Regions from separate parts of the Arthrobacter sp. yr096 genome, predicted to be linked through region 3. Evidence: predicted binding sites of a transcription regulator. Region 3 holds the regulator's gene; each other region holds the start of a gene.

Region 1 (6,412 bases), on a different contig from region 3:
TGCACGTTTCCCGGCTCTGGATATTGTCGGTGGCTCCTGACAGACTTCCTGTCAGGAAACCCTGACAGGAAGGCGTGAAGCCATGGGCTGGACATCCAACGACTACCAACACGAGGGCTACGTGGCTGAAATCGCACCCGACGGACGCCTCTCAGGAAGCTCAACCAGTGCGGGAATACTCTTCCACGGGATCACCGGACACTACCAACCGGCAGGGGAATCCGACCCCAATGAGGAGATCGTCCCGCACGACCTCATTATGAGCTGGCGTGGTGCCTGCACCTGTGGGTGGCAGGGAGAACTGTGGCGACGGGTCTTCACGCCTGAAGAGGCTGACATTGCTACGCGCAAGGAATACGTCCCCTTAGGGGACGCCGCGTATGTCTCGATGGAGGTGGAGGACGCCGTTCAGGAGGAATGGCATGTCCACATCGCACCGTCCGAGGCAATCCTGGGTGTGGAAGCAGCGGCGAAGGAGCACCGACAGGCCGGGCACAGGCTGGATAAGACCGTCGCGGCCGCGAAGGCAGCCGGCGCTTCCTGGACCGACATCGGGCGGGCCGCCGGGATCAGCCGCCAAGCCGCACACGAACGCTGGGCCGACAAGTAGCCTTGCGAGTCAGCTCGAAGGCTTGGGATCAGGGGTGCGGTCCCATCCAGGCATACGTGTGTTGAGTTCTTTGATACGGCCAGGGTATTGGCCCTTGTTGGCATACACTTTTTGCCTCGCGACCCAACCGGCCAGTGCCCTTTCGGTTGGGTCCCCGGAGTTGCGGTGTGGTCGTCTGCCGTTCTCGTTGACCCAGTTGATGAACTCCGTCGCCCGAGTTTGCCACTGACGTTCAATTTTGAGTGTGGTGCCGTCCGACCAGGCCGGGAATACTGAGTCGAGTATCTGTATGGCTTCGTCCGCGAGACGGCCGCGCCGCTTCTGATGTCGTAGAGCAACGAGAGCTCCGGCGAGGCGTTCAGCCTCACTTCCACTCTGACCATCGGAGGTAGGAAGGCCGCCAGTGCGCTGAACGTAGGCGGCTATGTGGTGCGCCGATTCCACGTACGAGCGTCTGTTAGCTCGTACGGATGGCAATAGCTTTGGAACCTTCCGGGATCAGTGTTTCGGCGGCCGCTTTGGCGTTCTCGTACGTCTCGCCTTCGGCGTCGACATGGCTTAGTTCGCCGGTGCCGGCCTCTACTGTCAGGGTTACTTTCACTCCCATATTTTAGGCCGCCTTTCCCGGGAAGGTCCGTTCGAGCCCCACGAGCAGGGCCGATGTCCTGTCGCTGCGTCGGAGGTCCACGGGCCGAGATCCCTGCAGGGCGGGAGAGGGGAGCATCATCCAGAGCGCGAAGTAATTGTGTGGGATCCGTAGCTCCATGGCCCGTTTGAAGAGTTCCAGCACCACCGGGTCCAAGGTCAGGTCTGGGCGGAACTGGAAACCAGGGCAGTATGTCCCTTCGTCGTCGATGAAGACGCGGACCAGCTGCCGCATCATCGGTTCGGGATCCTCGTGGATGGCGGAGAGCCTTTCGTGGACCTGCTCCAGGGAAGGCAGCTGGAACTCGTTGCGGATCCGCTCCCACAATTGCTCGGGGATGGGGGATCGGTACAAGTCAGCCGGCACTAGCTGATGCATTCCAGCTGCCACCCGGTAGCCAAAGGCTCCCGCCGCAATGTGAAGGTTCGAAGTTCCGCGTTGGCGGACGGCAGTTTGGCTTGGACCTGCCAGTGCTCGATGCTGACCAGGTCGCCGGTTCCGATCGCTGCCCGGTTCCGGGTTTCCCACCATGAGTCCCTGGTGAACCAGTGCGCGGTGTGGACGTCGGGATCGACCATCCAGATCCGGCCGTCGTGACGGATCGCCAACGGGGTGCCGTCGGGGCTGAATCGGACATCGACGTCGTGGCCGGTGGTGGGTGATTCGGGTGCAAGAGTCATGGTGGTTTTCTTTCTTACCTTGGCGCCGGTCAGGCGGCCTTGACGAGGGGGAGTTCGTCCCAGTGGGTGGTGTACCTGGGGGAGAGCATGTCGCGTTTCATGGACCAGTCCGGCCCGCCTTTGATCCCGGCATGGCCCAAGCCGATGGAGCCACGGCCGTACCGTTTCGTCACGTCCTCCAACAGGATCCCAATGCCCCGTTCTTCGTGGGGGTTCTCGAACAGTTCCAAGGGTTTCTGGTTCCCGGAGGGGCGCAGGTCGGTGACCATGATCCCGGCCCTGACGTATTTCACGCCCTCGTGGACCTGGGGGAGCAGTGCGTGGGCTGCCCGGGTCAGCAGCACCGGGTCAGCTGTCGGCATCGGCAACGCAAGACAGACAGAGGGGAAGGACTTTTCGTTCGGGTTGAAGTGCGACGTCGCCGCGAACGCCGTCAGCACCTTGGCTTGCAGGTCGTGTTTGGCCAGGCGTGCGGAGGCCATTTGCGCGTAGACGCTCATGACCTGCCGCAGCCCTGCAGTTGTGGTGATCGGTGTGGAGAAGGATCGGGAGAAGATCAGCTGGTCCCTGCCGATCCGTTCCTCTTCCATCGGGATGCAGGGTGTTCCCTGCAGTTCCAGGACGGTGCGCATCATGACGATGGAGAACTTGTCCCTGATCGTGACTGGGTTCGCCCGGGTCAGGTCCAGGATCGAGAAGATCCCCATCGCGTTCAGGCGTTTGGTCAGCCTGGTGGCCACGCCCCAGATTTCGATCACAGACAGCTTGGCCATCAGCGCTTCGCGGTGCGTGGCGGGCACTGACTCCCACCGGCAGACTCCGTTGAAGGCAGGGTTGTTCTTCGCCCACTTGTTGCATAGCTTCGCCAGGGTCTTCGTCGGGGCGATCCCGACGCAGACCGGCACGCCGACGTGCCGCCGGCACGCGGCCTTCATCGTCCGGCCCAGTTCCAGCAGCTCGTCCGGTTCGCCCTTGACGCCCAGGAACGCCTCATCGATGGAGTAGACCTCCAGCCAGGCTGAGTAGCGGCCCAGCAGCTCCATCACCCGGGCCGAGATGTCCCCGTATAGCTCGTAGTTGCTCGACAAGGCCACCAGGCCCCACTCCTTGGCCCGGGGCCGGAGCTTGAACCACGGATCCCCCAGGCCAATGCCCAGGCGCTTCGCTTCAGGGGAGCGGGTGACCGCGCAGCCGTCATTGTTGGAGAGCACAATGACCGGTTTGCCCTCCAGGGAAGGGTTGAAGGCACGCTCGGCCGAGGCGTAAAAGCAGTTCACGTCCACGTGCGCGATTTCCTGCATCCGGCGCATCACCGCGGGCTTAGACATGGTGCAGGCACCTCGTGGCCACGCCCCAGATGGTCAATTCCGACAATGGCGGAACCTTGATATCGGGGAAGCGGGGGTTGTCTGCCTGCAGGATCACGCCCGAGGGTGTGATTCGTAGCCGCTTGATCGTCAACTCACCGTCGAGGACCGCGACGACCACGGAACCGTCCTTCGGTTCCAGTGCCCGGTTCACCACCAGCTCGTCACCGTCGCTGATGCCAGCCCGTTCCATGGACTGGCCGGTGACCCGGACGATGAAGGTGCTGGTCACGTCTTTGACCAGGTGTTCGTTGAGGTCGATCCGGCCGTCGAAGTAGTCCTGGGCGGGAGAGGGATAGCCGGCGGCCACCGTAACGGGTGCCAGTAAAGCTGTCACCAGAGAGAGTCCCGCGTCTATCACACGGGGGCCAACTACCACGCCCACAACACACCCTTTATTCGAATCTATGTTCGATTAACCATACTCCAGGGGGCCGACAGGATAGGTCCCTGAGTTTTTTTGGAGGGCTTCTCGAGGGGGTCGGTAGGAGGCCCCTCTACTCGGCGGCTTCAACTTGCCCCACCGACGCGGCCGGTTGCAGATCGCAGTGCCCTTCTGAGTAGGGGGCAGTGTAGGAGATACCAACTATCCGAAGTCGCTCAAGCCAGAGGCTACGACGCTGGGAAGCGCTGGGGCGCAACTCTCGTACACTACGAAAGTTCTGGGCTGCGACGTTCCTGCTGTATGAAAGTTCTGTACTAGATCTTTCATACAGTACGAAAGCTCCACCACTTCTCACACCATAAAAAGAGTGAGCCATAAGTTCATGAAAAATTATCGGATCACATTATTAGAATCATGAAAAATGTTCTCATGAAGATTCATGTTTATTTTTTCATGTAAAACATGATTGCATGATCACATGATTGCGATACTCTATAAGTACCGCGTAACCCTATGATCCCGAGGTCAGCGACCTAGGCAACGGGCTCATCTGGGGAAAGACAGCGTGGCGGCCCAGCGGGAACTGGACCACCACGCGTTTGATGGGTTAACCGATCAAGTCTTTCACTGCGGTAGCGAGAACAACAGCAGCCGTGCAGACGCCCATTGCCAACCTAAGCAACTTGAGGCGCCGCACGGCTGCTTGCTTTTTAGCTAGCTCCGGATCGACATCACAGATAAGACCCACCCCCTTTCAGCCAGAACCCGCCATGGGATGGCGGGTTATCCGTGCCCCAAGGAGTTGGGGTAACACAATGATAAACCCATTCTGAGCTTTAGGGAAATAGCAAAAGAATGCGAATTCAACAGGGTTGGCCCTGCCTCCAGACTTCTTTCATAAACTCGCAAGTTTTGGCGCCGCCGGCGAACTCACCCCCTTCGAGTGGGTTGGGGGTCGGGGTCCGACCCCCAACCACGGCGAGGCTACTCTGGACCCCGAATCCCTTCGTCGATTCAGTAGCGAACCGTGCACCGCTCTTCTGTCGGAATTCCGACAGCTCTAGTGCTCCGGCGTGGCGGGACATGGACGGGTTGCACGCCAATAGGGGACAGCTTTGAGCTGTGCGGAGGGCTCCACCTGCCCCCAGTGGGCACAACCCGTCCACCGCGACCGGAAGGGTTACCGGTCTTTAAGGTGTGGCGGTAGTTCGACGTCGGCGGGGTCGAGTTCGGGTCTGGTGCGGAGCAGTTTGATTGGGTGGCGGTAGGACTTGCCGGTCCATGCGACGTCGGACGCGATTTCCACAACGATCGGTTCGATCAACGTCAGCCGTACTGTCCCTTTGTCTTTGCTGAACCGGTTCAGCGAGGTTTCGGTGATTTCTGCGGGCCAGGGATGCCCGGGCTGCGCCGGTCGGAGCTGGCGGCCCAGCTCGCGCCCTATCCGCGTTGAAAGCACCGTGGAGCGGCCTACGATGCGCAGCTGCCCATCGACCGGCAGGCCGGCGATGATCGCCTGTGGCTGGCTCAGTGGGCCGATGACGGCCGCGCACACCACGTCGGTGACGTCTTTGTGCTTGACCTTCAACCACGCCCTGGCCCCCGGCTCGTAGGTCTGGGCTCCGCCTTTGACCACGAGGCCTTCCACGCCGGTGGCGGGCAAATCCCGCAGCCAGGCCTGTGCCAGCTCCCGGTCTGTTGTGGTGGGGGAGAGGTTCAGCGGGGCGGTCCATTCCTTTGCAAGCTCCTCGAGTAAGGACCGGCGGCCAGTGAACGGTACGCTCCTGATGTCTTGCCCTGCGACGGCCAAGACGTCGAAGGCCGCGAAAGAGGCCGGCAACTGGTGAACCAGAGCCGGCATCGCCGCCCGGGCCGTGACCATTCGCCGCTGCAGCGCGTCGAAGTCCAGCCGGTCCCCGTTCCAGATGACGGCTTCACCGTCGATAACGCACCCGGGCGGGATCTGCGCTGCAGCGGCGGCGGCAAGGTCAGGGAATACCCTCGTGAGGTCTTTGCCCTGCCGGGACCAAAGCGTCACGGATTCGGCGTCGACGACAAGGACCGCCCTATAGCCGTCCCATTTGGGCTCGTAGTAGGAAGCGCCCGGGAGCGCATTAGAGCCGGGAAGAGCCTTGACCAGTTTCGCCAGGGCAACAGCAACCGGGGGTTGCAGTGCCGCTGGGATGGACTCGGCCATGACTACTGCTCCTGCGGATTGGGCCAATCGCGTGCGCCACCCATCCGGCGTTGAAGCGACCGGAGCATCCATATGGTTTCATCGTCCTGGAAGCCGGTTGTGATGGACCAGTCGAGTCCTGCGCCCATAACGTTGCTGGCGAAAACTATCTCGGTGGCCAGCAATGCCCGGCGCCAATCGGCCTTGCTGAGGGGTCTGCCCATCCGGATGTCCTCGCCGATGCGATCACCTTCGAGCAACAGATCGTCAACGTCGCTGAATCCAATGGCGACCGCCATTGCGTCTGTGGGGCGGGCAGGCCCACCCCATTCGAGAAAGCCCCGCCACAGGAGCAGCCGTTCCTCATCGCTGAGGTCGAATTGAATCTTCTTTGCCGTGGTCATCCCGCCGGGCTAGTAGCGTTGCTGGTCCGGGCGGCGCATGATCTGAACCGCGCTTGCGAGGCAGACCGTGCCGGAAGCGACCAGGATTGCGGCGGAAGCGATGAGGTACCAGGTGCCACCGGTTGTCAGTGCGCAGTAGAGGCC
Region 2 (6,412 bases), on a different contig from region 3:
ATATGTTCGGCGCCCGCCTTGAGCAGCTCCCGGATATTTGGAAGGAACTGGTGGATGCCGGTTTCGAGTCCGGGCAGGCCTATGGCAAGAGCCTGCGTACGGTGAAGTCCTGCGTTGGATCCACATGGTGCCGCTTTGGCGTCCAGGATTCCGTGGCCATGGCCATCGCCCTGGAGCTGCGCTACCGCGGCCTCCGCAGCCCGCACAAGTTGAAGATGGGTGTGTCCGGTTGCGCCCGTGAGTGTGCCGAGGCACGTGGCAAGGACGTGGGCGTGATTGCGACGGCCGACGGCTGGAACCTGTACGTGGGCGGTAACGGTGGTGCCACCCCGGCGCACGCCAAGCTCCTCGCCAAGGACCTGGATGACGAAACCTTGCTCAAGTACATCGACCGCTACCTGATGTACTACATCCGCACTGCTGACCGCCTGCAGCGCACCGCGCGGTGGCAGGAAGAACTCGACGGCGACATCAAGCACGTCGAGGATGTGGTGGTCCACGACTCCTTGGGCATCGCCGATGAGCTGGAAGCCGCCATGGCCAAGCACATCGACACCTACGAGGACGAGTGGGCCGAGACCCTGAAGGACCCGGAGCGCCTCCGCCGGTTCCGTTCCTTCGTCAACGCCCCCGACCAGAAGGACGAGTCCATCTCCTTCGTTCCGGAGCGTGGCCAGATCCGCCCCGCCACGAACGAAGAAAAGGGCGGCGTGCTCATTGCCTCCACCATCCCGGTCCGCAGCGAAACCGTCGGCGTAGAAAACTAGGGGTTCACCATGCAGCTCACCATTGATCTGACCGGCCGCGACGTCCTTGTCACGGGATCCGAAAAGTCTGCCCGCCAAGCAGTCCGCCGTTATCAGCAAGCTGGCGCCAAGGTGTACCGGCTCAGCACCCCGGAAGGAGTACCGGGCGACGGCCAGCTGCCCGATCGTCCTTTCCTGGTAGCTGTGGTGGATGACGGCGAGGCTGGCTGGCTGCCACTGGTGGATCGCTGCCGCGAGGCCGGAATCCCGGTGGCGTTCGAGCCTGCACCAGGTGCCGACGGCCACGTGACGCTGGTGGGTGGAGGGCCAGGGGCCCTGGACCTGCTGACCGTTGGCGCCGTCGACGCCTTGCGGGATGCCGACGTCGTGTTCTATGACCGCCTGGCTCCCTACCAGGAGCTGGCCGATCTGACCTCTGCCGAGCTGGTGGATGTTGGCAAGCAGCCCGGCCTCCACAAGGTTACGCAGCGGGACATCGAAAAGCTCATGGTGGAAGCCGCGTTGCTGGGCAAGAACGTGGTCCGGCTCAAGGGCGGCGATCCTTACGTGTTTGGGCGCGGCGGCGAAGAAGTGGCTGCCTGCGTTGCTGCCGGCGTGCCGATACGGGTCATTTCCGGTGTCACCAGCGCGATTTCTGTTCCTGCCGCGGCCGGTATCCCGGTGACGCACCGCGAAGTGAGCCACATGTTCACCGTGGTCTCCGGCCACGCGCCATTGACGGAGAAAGAACACACCCACCTTGCCGGCCTTGGCGGGACGATCGTGGTGCTCATGGGCATCGGGACCCTGCCCCAGCTGGCCGCTGGCCTGCGTAGGGCGGGGATGAAGCCGGACATGCCGATGGCTGTGGTGGAGCGTGGATACCGCCCCGGACAGCGCACCACCATCGCGGACCTCGGTACCATCGAAACTGCGGCCACCGGCTGCAGCAACCCTGCGGTGCTGGTCATCGGCGAGGTGGTGAGGGTGGCTGAAGCCAACCGGAATCACGCCGAAGCATCCGCCGAACTGAGCCGACTCGCGGCTTCGCTCCTTGAAGCCTGAAGGTAAAAACACATGACTGTTGCACGTGCCATCGAAATCCAGGACCCTACGGCCGCTCCCGAGGTATCCGAAACCGCCGAAGCGCCGCTGGACGGATTCCGCATAGGCGTCACCTCGCACCGCCGTTCCCGTGACCTCATTGAGGCACTGGAACGCCGCGGTGCAAGCGTGTTGCACGCCCCCGCCTTGAAGATCGCCCCTGTGCAGGAGGACATGGTCCTCATCGAGGACACGCGGACCATCATTGCTGCCCAGCCGGATATCTGCATTGCCACCACGGCCTACGGCATGCGCCGCTGGTGCGAAGCCGCTGATTCCTTCGGCATCGGCGAGCAGCTTCTGGAAACCCTGTCTGCCTGCCGCATGTTCGTCCGCGGCCCCAAGGCCCGCGGAGCCGTGCGCGCGGCTGGGCTTGCCGACGTCGGAATCAGCAGTGACGAAACCACCGCAACCCTGGTGGATATGCTGCTGGCTGAGGGTGTCCGAGGCAAGACCGTAGCTGTCCAGCTGCATGGGTACACCGATGTCCGCCAGCTTGAACGGCTGCGCATGTCCGGGGCCACCGTGCTCACCGTGACCCCGTACCGCTGGGTCAAGCCCGACGGCGAAGACAAGCTTCCTCGCCTGATCGAGGCTGTGGTGGGCGGAAACCTCGATGTGCTGACGTTCACCAGTGCCCCCGCGGTGGACGCCATGTGGAGCACCGCGCACGAAATGGGCTTGTACCGCCAACTCATCGAAGCACTCAAGGGACCGGTGACTGTTGCCGCCGTTGGGCCTGTTACCGCACAACCACTGGTCGACGCCGGGCTGACGCCCCTTATCCCCGACCGCTACCGGATGGGGGCCCTGATCCGTTTGGTGACGGAGCACCTCTCCCTGAACCATGTGCGACGCCTGGAGACCAAGAGCGCCACGATCGAGCTTCGGGGCCGCTGCTTGCGGATCAACGGTGAAGTGGTGGAGCTTGCGCCGGCTCCGCTGCTGCTCCTGCGTGCGCTGCTCGGCGCGGGTGGAGCTGTCCTGTCCCGCGAAGCGCTCTCTGACCTGTTGGATCTGCGCGGCTCCGTGCACGCCTTGGACATGACGGTCAGCAGGCTGCGTTCCTCGCTCCCGGACGGCAGGCTGGTGGAAACCGTGGTGAAGCGCGGTTACAGACTGCGGGCCTAGCTGCCGCGGTGCGCCATGACCCGACGCTCCGTCCTCCGCCACGCTACGCCGCCTTCACCAGGGGAAGTTCGTCCCAGTTGGTGGTGTAGCGGGGGCTGAGCATGTCACGTTTCATGGTCCAGTCCGGGCCGCCTTTGATGCCTGCGTGGCCAAGCCCGATGGAGCCGCGGCCATATCTTTTGCTGACTTGCTCCAGCAGTGGGCCAATCCCGCGCTCCTCGTGCCGGTTCTCGAAGATCTCCAGCGGTTTCTGGTTGCCGCTGGGACGGAGGTCCGTGACCATGATCCCTGCTTTGGCGTATTTCACGCCTTCCTGGATTTTGGGCACCAGTGCGTGTGCGGCTTTGGTCAGGAGCACGGGGTCCGCAGTGGGCATGGGCAGCCTGACGGTGACCGTGGGGAAGGATTTGTCATGGGGGTTGTAGACCGATGTGGCCGCAAAGGCCGTCAGCAGTTTGGCTTGAAGGCCATGCTTTGCCAGCCTGGCACTGGCCATCTGGCCATAGACGCTGAGCACCTGCCGCAACTGCTCCGTGGTGGTAATCGGCGTGGAAAACGAACGGGAGAAAATCAGCTGGTCCCGGCCGATCCTTTCTTCTTCCATGGGGATGCACGGTGTGCCCTGGAGCTCCAGGACCGTTCGCATCATGACGATGGAGAATTTGTCCCGCAAAGCGATGGGGTCGGCGCGGACCAGGTCCAGGATCGAGAAGATCCCCATGGCATTCAGCCGCTTGGTGAGCCGGGTTGCCACACCCCAGATTTCAATAACGGACAGCCGTGCCATGAGGGCTTGGCGTTCCTCTGCGGGAATGGAGTCCCAGCGGCACACACCATTGAAAACCGGGTTGTGCTTGGCCCATTTGTTGGCGAGCTTGGCCAAGGTTTTGGTGGGCGCGATTCCGACGCAGACAGGGACCCCCACATGCCGTTGGCAGGCAACCTTGATGGTGCGCCCCAGCTCCAACAGGTCTTCGGGTTTCCCTTTCACCCCAAGAAACGCTTCGTCGATGGAATACACCTCCTGCCACGCTGAGTACCGGGCCAGAAGCTCCATGACCCGGGAGCTGATATCGCCGTACAGCTCGTAGTTGCTGGAGAGCGCAATCAGCCCCCATTCCTTGGCCCGTGGAGCAAGCTTGAACCACGGCTCTCCCAACCCGATGCCCAACTTCTTGGCTTCCGGCGACCTGGTCACGGCGCAACCGTCATTGTTTGACAGCACGATAAGTGGCTTACCCTCCAGCGCAGGGTTGAAAGCCCTCTCCGCCGATGCATAGAAACAGTTGATATCCACATGGGCGATCTCCTGCATGTGATGCATGAGGGCTGGCTTGGACATCATTCTCCCTGAGTTCGTTGCTAGCACGCACACCCGCATACTCCGCGCAGGACACGCCGCTGATTCGAACATATATTCGAATGGTTCAACTGTATCGCCTACCTCCGACAACAAAGCGCCCCGTCCGCCGGAATGTGGAAAAGTCCGGAGGACGGGGCGCAGTATCGACAGAAAAGCTAGGAAACTCCAGACGATTCCTTCTTGTGCACCAGGTAGATGGCGCCCGTAGTGACATCTTCCTCAAGCGCTTCCAGGGTGCGTCCGCGGGTTTCGGGAACCTGGGTGTAGATGAAGATCAGGGCCGCGATTCCCACCACCCCGAAGAGGAAGAACGTACCGGTGATTCCCACACCGGCAACCAGCGTCGGGAAGAAGAGACCGAGCAGCGCGTTGGCGATCCAGAGGCAGAACACTGATAATCCGATGGCGAAGCCACGCACGTGCAACGGGAAAATCTCGGACAGCATCACCCACACAGCGATGTTCAGGAACGTCTGCATGGAGCCGACGAACGCGACCACCAGGAACAGGATGACGAACGGGCGCGCAGCGTTGCCCACAGGCAGGACGATCGAGGCGATGCCGATCAGGAAATGGCAAACAGTTGTCAGGGTGAACCCAAGGAGCAATGTGGTCCTGCGGTTGACCCGTTGCATGAGCGTCAGGGCAATCACGCCGCCAACCACCGCAATGACGCCGGGGGCAATATTGGCGATCAGGGCCGCGTTGGAGTCAAAACCAGCTTCGACCAGCACGGACTGGCCGTAGTACATGATCGAGTTGATACCCGTCAGCTGCTGGGCAACCCCCAGGCCGATACCCACCAGAATGATGCGCAGGATCCACTTGTCCTTCAGGGCACCCCACGAGGTGGCCTTGGAAGCGCGTTCTTCGTCGGCAAGGTGTTTTACATCAGCCATTTCAGCTTCGGCACGCTCCTCGGAACGGATGGTCTTGAGGACTACCAGCGCTTCTTCCCAACGTCCCTTGGAGATCAGCCAGCGCGGCGACTCCGGCATCCGCAGCATTCCGAAGAACAGTGCAATTGCAGGCAATGCAGCGACGGCAAGCATAATGCGCCACACTCCGCCGAACTCGCCCCAGACGTTGCCGATGATGGCATTGACCACGAACGCCGCCAGTTGGCCAATGACGATCATGAGCTCGTTCCGCCCGGCCAGTGAGCCGCGGATCTCGTAGGGTGCAAGCTCTGCAAGGAAGACGGGCACCACTGTGGAAGCTCCACCCACGGCAAGACCCAGGATGACCCGGCCCAAAACCATTACCTCAAAGTTCGGCGCAAAGACGCAGGCAAGGGTTCCGGCCAGGAACAGGACAGCGAGCAGGATGATGGTCTTCCGCCGGCCCCAGCCGTCGGACAAGCGCCCTCCCCCAACCGCCCCGGCAGCAGCTCCAAACAAGAGTGAGCTGGTGACGACTCCTTCCGTCAGGGGTGTCAGGGCGAGATCGACCGTCATGGGCCTCAGTGCGCCGTTGATGACACCAGTGTCATAACCGAACAGCAGGCCTCCAAATGTGGCCACCAGGGCAACGAGCCCCAGGCGCTTTCTGTGCGGGCCATTGGTCAGCGGAGGGAGCGAAACGCCGGGGGCGCCTCCCCGCTGCGTTTGCGTCGAAGACATCAGGACTCCTTTGTCAGTGTGGTGCGGGTCATACCCACCCGCTCTCCATAGAGACTAACGCGCGAAAGGCTTAAATGTAAGGTCAAACTGACAAATGACTTAATTTCATGATTCACCACCATGGGAAGATGAGGACATGGTTTCCGACCACCGCCATCGTTCCGCCACGCAAAGCGACGTCGCCCGCGAAGTCGGCGTCTCCCGAACACTTGTCTCTTTTGCCTTCCGCGGCGCGCCCGGGGTCAGCGGTGAAACCAAACAGGCCATCTTCGACGCCGCCAAGCGTCTGGGCTACCGACCCAACGCAGTAGCTGCCGACTTGGCTCGCAAGCACCGCTCCGCCGTCGGCCTCTACCTCATGGATATCCGTAACGAGGTCTACGCCGACATCCTCAGCGGCGTCCGCACGGCACTGCCGCAGGACCGCAACAGGCTCATCCTCAGCG
Region 3 (6,412 bases):
AAGGGGCTGCCGCTACTGCCTACTAACTGTGACGCCACACCACCGCTTTCGACCCTCCCTGAAGACTGCTTGAAGGACTCAGTTGGCGGGGACGAACAGTTGCTGGCCGGGCTGGATACGGCCGCCGCGGAGATCGTTCAGCTGGATGATTTCCGCGATGACGTCGCGGGGGTCACGCTCCGGAGCTGCCGCCCCGGCAATCCCCCACAGCGACTGACCGGGCTGGACAGTGACGCTCAGGGCAACAGGCGGCTGCAACTGCGATTGCGAGTCCGACGCCTTGGCCGGCGAGGTGATGAATCCGGCCAGGCTCAGGAGCGCAGCCACCAGCAGCATTGCAGGGATGCCGAAGAAGACGATCCGTCCCCGCCGGGTGAGACGCAGGCGGGCGGGTGCCTGGGTGGTGCGGAAATCAGCGAACGTAGTGATTGCGGACATGAGCTGAGCCCTTCTGAGCTATTGCCTTGCGACGGATTGCCCGGCGCCTGGCTGCCAATTCTTTGTGCACTCCCGGACCCAAGACCTGGATGTTCGAACACTTTCTTCGAACATCCAGCTTCAGCGTCAGGTTTATAGAACACATATTCGAACCTTGCTATGACATTTTTAGCACTTATCAACGAACGGTGTCGAGACTCGCTAGAACAAATGTTTGATAAACGCCTGTGCCTGCCCTACGTTTGAGTGAAGAAACAGCACTGTTTCAGTGGAACAGGAGGGTCTGACATTTTTTGCAGACCTAACATCCCCGGGCACCTTCCGGGGCGAATGGAAAGGCATTGGCGAACATGGCAGCGAAAGCCACAGGCGGCGGGGCACCCCTGCGGAGCCAGCAGCCTCAAAAGAGTCCCAAGAGCCTGACTGTCCGGCAGAAAAAGATCCTGGAGACCATCCAGCGCTCCGTCAATGACAACGGGTATCCGCCCAGCATGCGCGAGATCGGCGACACCGTAGGCCTGGCAAGCTTGTCCAGCGTCACGCACCAGCTTTCCCAGCTGGAGAAGCTTGGTTACCTGCGCAGGGACCCCAAGCGTCCTCGCGCCATGGAAGTCCTGATGCCCTTGACCTTGGATGGCGGACCGATTCCTGGAGTCGAAGCGCCCACGACACTTCGCAGCGCCGGTGGTCTCGCCGTTACGGAGCTGGCCAGTGCAAGTGATACCGCCATGGTTCCCCTGGTAGGCCGTATCGCGGCCGGCGGTCCCATCCTGGCTGACCAGACAGTGGAAGACGTACTGCCCCTCCCCCGGCAACTCGTAGGGCACGGCGAACTGTTCATGCTGAAGGTGGCCGGAGACTCCATGATCGATGCCGCCATCTGCGACGGTGACTGGGTAGTGGTGCGCCGCCAGAATGACGCCATCAACGGCGACATCGTGGCCGCCTTGCTGGACGACGAAGCCACGGTGAAGACGTTCCGCCAGCGCGATGGGCACACCTGGCTGCTACCACAGAACACCCAGTACGAGCCCATCCTTGGCGATCAGGCCACCATCATGGGCAAGGTTGTCTCGGTCCTGAGGTCCCTCTAACGCAGAGGTCCTCTGTATCCGGGCCCCTCTGCATCGGAACTCACCTGCACCCAGAAAGCGCCCAGGGCCTCCTAAGAGGCTTTGGGAGAGCCCAGGCGCTCCAGGACGCCCCGCACCACTGTTCGGTCGGTGGTCGCCCAGAACGGCGGTAGGGCAGCCCTCAGGAACCCGCCATAACGTTCCGTCGACAACCTGGAATCGAGCACAGCCACGACTCCTTTATCGCCGGTTGAACGGATGAGGCGTCCGGCACCCTGGGCCAACCGGATGGCGGCATGCGTTGCTGACACGGCCATGAACCCATTGCCACCCGACTGTGCGACAGCCCGCGAACGGGCAGTCATCAGGGGATCGTCCGGACGCGGGAAGGGAATGCGGTCGATCACCACAAGGCGGCACGAACCACCCGGTACGTCAACGCCTTGCCACAGAGACATGGTTCCGAAGAGGCAAGTGTCCGGCTCATCTGCGAATTGTTTTACGAGGGCTGCCATGGTGGATTCGCCCTGACAGAGGATGTCCACGTCCAGGCGGAGCCGCATGGCGTCGGCGGCTTCTTCCGCAGCCCGCCGTGACGAGAAGAGACACAGTGCTCCCCCGCCGGAGGCACGGATGAGGTCTTCCAACTCGTCGAGTGCCTCAGGCGATGTACCGCGGCCAGGTTTGGGCAGATGCTTCGCAACATACAACACACCTTGCTTTGGGTAATCGAAGGGCGAGCCAACATCGATCCCAGTCCAGCTTGGTGCGCCGTCGCCAATCAGCCCCAACCCACCGGCGGCCGGCTCGAAGGCAGATCCAATAGCCAGCGTGGCGGAGGTCAGCACCACGGTGTGGCCCGCGAACAAGCCTTCACGCAAGCGTCCTGCAACACTGAGCGGGGCGATGTTAATCAGTGCCGGTGCAGTCTCGTCCGGTTGCGCATAACCCTGTTGGGGGTCAAAGGTGCTGTTCCTTGAGAACCACACCACTTCCCGGTTTTCCTTGGCAGCGAGCATGCGTTCGCACAGTTCAAGAATGAGCATGAGCCGTGAGCGTGCGAGCTGCCTGCCGCCGTCCACCGCGTTTGAGGAGTCGGTCTTCGAATCGGACAAGGCCGCACGCGTGGCGTCGCGCAGTTGGTCCAGGCAATCGAGCTGCTCATCATTGAGCCCACTGGGCAGCAACCCGTTGGATACCCCCGCTATGGCCATATCCAGGCGCTCCGCCGCAGCGTTGAGGGCATCAACTGTGATGGCGGTGTGCTTGCGGGCGCTCGAGGCCGCGGCATGGACCATTGCCACGGACAGCTGACCGGAGACGGCACCTGTGACGCGGTCCTGCAATTCGTGGGCCTCGTCCACCACCACGACGTCGTATTCAGGCAGGACGGCCAGGCCCTCAAAGGCGCTGACCGCGAGCATGGCATGGTTGGTGACCACGACGTCGGCCTCAGCTGCGCGGGACCGCGCCAGTTCACTGAAGCATTCTTCGGCAAGCGGACACTTCTGCGCACCGAGGCATTCCATGGATGTGACGGATACTTGCCGCCAGGCCCTGTCGGTGACGCCCGGCATGAGTTCGTCACGGTCCCCCGTGGACGTTTTCCCGGCCCACTCGCGCAGCCGGACCACTTCCTTGCCCAGCTGGGATTGCGGCCCGCCCATGGAGGCAGCGAAGTGCGGCACACTGGTGTCCTCGCCCAACGAGAACAGCTGCCCTTCGGAGGGTTCTTCGCTGGGGAAGCCGCCTTCGAGTTTCTGCAGGCACACGTAATTGGCCCTGCCCTTGACCAGCGCCACGTTGACCGGGCGTTCAAGGGCAGGATTGATGGTCTCCAGCAGCCGGGGAAGATCGCGGCCAACAATCTGGGTCTGGAGTGCCAAGGTGGCGGTGGACACGAGGGTGGGCTTATCGCTGTCCATGGAATGGGCGATCAACGGAATCAGGTAAGCCAACGACTTACCTGTTCCCGTTCCCGCTTGGACCAGCAGGTGCTCCCCGGTCTCGATGGCGCGCGTAACATGCTTGGCCATTTCGTGCTGACCGGCCCGGCTTTGACCGCCCATGCCGGCAACAGCCCGGTCCAACAGCTCGAGGGTGGCCTTCTCCCCCACCGATTCGACGGCGTCCGCCGCCACCTTCTCAACCATTACTGACGAATGACTCCAGTTCGGCTGCCAGGCCCTCGCGGACCATCACGACAACACGGGTTCCGCTTTCCTCATGTTCCAGGCTGAGGATCTCCGAGTCAGAGCTGTGCAGCTTGCTGATCATTTCACCGCGATCGTAAGGAATGAGCAGCTCCAAACGCACCCCCGGCCGGGGAATGGACTGGCTGATGTCTTCCAGCAATTCGGCGATGCCCTGTCCGGTGCGGGTGGAAACCACCGCGTGCCGGGGTTCCTTCTGCTTGAGGCGCTCCACCACAAACGGATCCGCAACATCAACCTTGTTCAAGACAATGATTTCCGGAACCTTCCGCGCATCCACTTCCGTGAAAACGGAGCGCACGGCAGCGATCTGGCCTTCCGGGTCCGGGTGCGAAGCGTCCACAACGTGGAGGATCAAGTCCGCATCCGCCACTTCTTCCAGCGTGGAGCGGAATGCCTCGATCAGCTGCGTGGGCAGTGACCTGACGAACCCCACAGTGTCGGCCAGCGTGTAGCCGATCCCGTCCGGGGTCTGCGCCTTACGGACCGTAGGATCCAAGGTAGCGAACAGGGCGTTCTCCACCAGGACACCTGCGTCAGTCAGACGGTTGAGCAATGACGACTTGCCGGCGTTGGTGTACCCGGCGATAGCTACTGAAGGAACAGCATTACGACGGCGGTTGGCCCGCTTGGTTTCGCGGGCCGGCTTCATGGCGGCGATTTCTCGACGCAACTTGGCCATGCGCGTGCGGATTCGCCGGCGATCGAGTTCAATCTTGGTTTCACCGGGACCACGCGAGCCCATACCGGCACCGGCACCGCCCACCTGGCCACCGGCTTGACGGGACATGGAGTCGCCCCAACCACGGAGGCGCGGGAGCAGGTACTCAAGCTGGGCAAGCTCAACTTGAGCCTTGCCTTCGCGGCTCTTGGCGTGCTGGGCGAAGATGTCAAGAATCAGCGTGGTTCGGTCAACAACCTTGACCTTCACGATGTCTTCAAGCCCGCGTCGCTGCGACGGTGCAAGTTCGGTGTCCACCACAACGGTATCTGCGCCGGTGGCGGCCACGATGTCCTTGAGCTCCTGGGCTTTGCCCGACCCAAGGAATGTGCCGGGGTCCGGCTTCATGCGCCGTTGAACCAGGCCATCGAGAACCTCTGAACCTGCGGTCTCCGCCAGCGCTGCGAGCTCGCGGAGCGAATTCTCAGCATCGGCCAGTGTGCCCTCGGTCCACAGGCCGGCCAGAACGACGCGTTCAAGGCGCAGCTGCCGGTACTCGACCTCGGTGACATCCTCGAGTTCAGTGGACAGTCCGGCTGTACGGCGCAGCGCACGACGTTCGGCCAGATCTTCCTGGTCGCCATCGTAAATGCTGTGTTCCTGGTCGAGCGTGGAAATCGCCTGCGCTTTGCCGAACACACCACCGGCATCGTCGTCATCGGATGTTTGCGCAGGTACATCCTTGGAAAGAATCCGGTCGATGACGGCCTGGATTTGTTCAGGACTCATGTCCTGGGCGTCGGAATCGGATCCGGAGTGCTTCTGGGTGGTCATGGTCTCCTTAGACTGTTCGGCAATTCCAGAATAGTGCTGTTTGCTGTTCGATGGGGCGCTCTTCGCGCTGGGCTGACGGGCTTGGGCCAAAAGGGGCCTCCTGAGTGCTGGACGGCCACACCTGAGAAGGCGTTAGGCCGATGCGATCGAGCGGGATTGGTTCCGCAGGGAGGTCCTGGCTCCTCTGGGGAGCACCGTCCACCAAAGCCACGGACCGATCGAAGGGGTCCGCAGTACTTCTTGGGTGGTGATCTTCAGAGAGTCCGCCTCCAGCGTTTGGGAGTCGGCGGACTGAGCCGGATGTGGACCTGCCGGGCGGAAAGGCTGCGGGCTGGGCTGAAGAGCCAAGCGAGCCTGCGTCGCGGGCGGTGCCGGGAATCGGCTGATTACTCGAAGATCAAGAACATGCGTTCAACAATAGCAGTCCCTGTCAACCTGGTTTCGCACCCCGGCAGTTTCCCAAGGCGCCAATAGCCAACTAATCTGGCAAATTATGGAGTCTGCACACTATTTCACTGCCCAGCCCGCTGGACCGTTCACCCGCAAGCCCCTCACGGTGGAACTCGCCGGGGAGACACGCCACCTGCAGACTTCTTCCGGCATCTTCAGCCCCGACGCTGTAGACAAAGGGACGGCGATTCTCTTCGCCGAAGTTCCGCCGCCTTCCCCCAAGGGAAACCTGCTGGACATCGGCTGCGGTTGGGGGCCGATAGCCCTTACTTTGGGTCTCATGGCGCCCCACGCCCACGTGCACGCTGTGGATGTCAATGAGCGCTGCGTGACCCTGACCAACGAGAACGCGTCCGCGTTGGGCTTGGCCAACGTGACCGCCAGCCTCCCCGACGAGGTGGATCCCGCCGTCGAGTTCGACACCATCTGGTCCAATCCGCCCATCCGGATCGGCAAGGACGAACTTCACTCGCTGTTGCTGAAGTGGCTGCCCCGCTTGGCGCCGGGCGGGAGCGCCTGGCTGGTTGTTCAGAAGAACCTTGGCTCGGACTCGCTCCAGCGGTGGCTGTCCACCGAACTGGACGAAACCTTCACAGTGTCCCGCGAAAGCACATCCAAGTCCTTCCGGATCATTCGGGTCAGGAAAGCGTCCCGGTAGCAACGATCACGGCGGGGCCGCTGAGCTCCACGTGTTCGCGGCCGCCAGCACCGGGGAAGAACTTAACGCCCACGACGCCGCCGGG

Evidence for each region. The regulator LexA, encoded in region 3, represses DNA repair genes until DNA is damaged. The targets are predictions, from matches to a motif close to TCGAACANNTGTTCGA.
Region 1: the regulator LexA is predicted to act here: its motif matches at 3,703-3,718, upstream of BMY91_RS21555 (LexA family protein).
Region 2: the regulator LexA is predicted to act here: its motif matches at 4,388-4,403, upstream of BMY91_RS05580 (Y-family DNA polymerase).

Annotation. Positions count from the first base shown of each region.
Region 1 covers NZ_FNYI01000013.1:2,403-8,814, reverse strand. Annotated here, with positions in the region: gene BMY91_RS21575 (hypothetical protein) at 83-610, shown strand; gene BMY91_RS23230 (hypothetical protein) at 1,068-1,211, opposite strand; gene BMY91_RS21570 (hypothetical protein) at 1,221-1,634, opposite strand; gene BMY91_RS21565 (hypothetical protein) at 1,622-1,936, opposite strand; gene BMY91_RS21560 (Y-family DNA polymerase) at 1,966-3,264, opposite strand; gene BMY91_RS21555 (LexA family protein) at 3,257-3,688, opposite strand; gene BMY91_RS21550 (ATP-dependent DNA ligase) at 4,869-5,885, opposite strand; gene BMY91_RS21545 (hypothetical protein) at 5,888-6,268, opposite strand; gene BMY91_RS21540 (hypothetical protein) at 6,278-6,412, opposite strand, start outside.
Region 2 covers NZ_FNYI01000002.1:169,031-175,442, forward strand. Annotated here, with positions in the region: gene nirB (nitrite reductase large subunit NirB) at 1-767, shown strand, start outside; gene cobA (uroporphyrinogen-III C-methyltransferase) at 777-1,811, shown strand; gene BMY91_RS05575 (uroporphyrinogen-III synthase) at 1,824-2,981, shown strand; gene BMY91_RS05580 (Y-family DNA polymerase) at 3,025-4,323, opposite strand; gene BMY91_RS05585 (sugar porter family MFS transporter) at 4,500-5,966, opposite strand; gene BMY91_RS05590 (LacI family DNA-binding transcriptional regulator) at 6,103-6,412, shown strand, end outside.
Region 3 covers NZ_FNYI01000004.1:451,024-457,435, reverse strand. Annotated here, with positions in the region: gene BMY91_RS13075 (LysM peptidoglycan-binding domain-containing protein) at 79-438, opposite strand; gene lexA (transcriptional repressor LexA) at 789-1,532, shown strand; gene BMY91_RS13065 (ATP-dependent DNA helicase) at 1,604-3,664, opposite strand; gene hflX (GTPase HflX) at 3,657-5,219, opposite strand; gene BMY91_RS13055 (class I SAM-dependent methyltransferase) at 5,713-6,327, shown strand; gene dapF (diaminopimelate epimerase) at 6,308-6,412, opposite strand, start outside.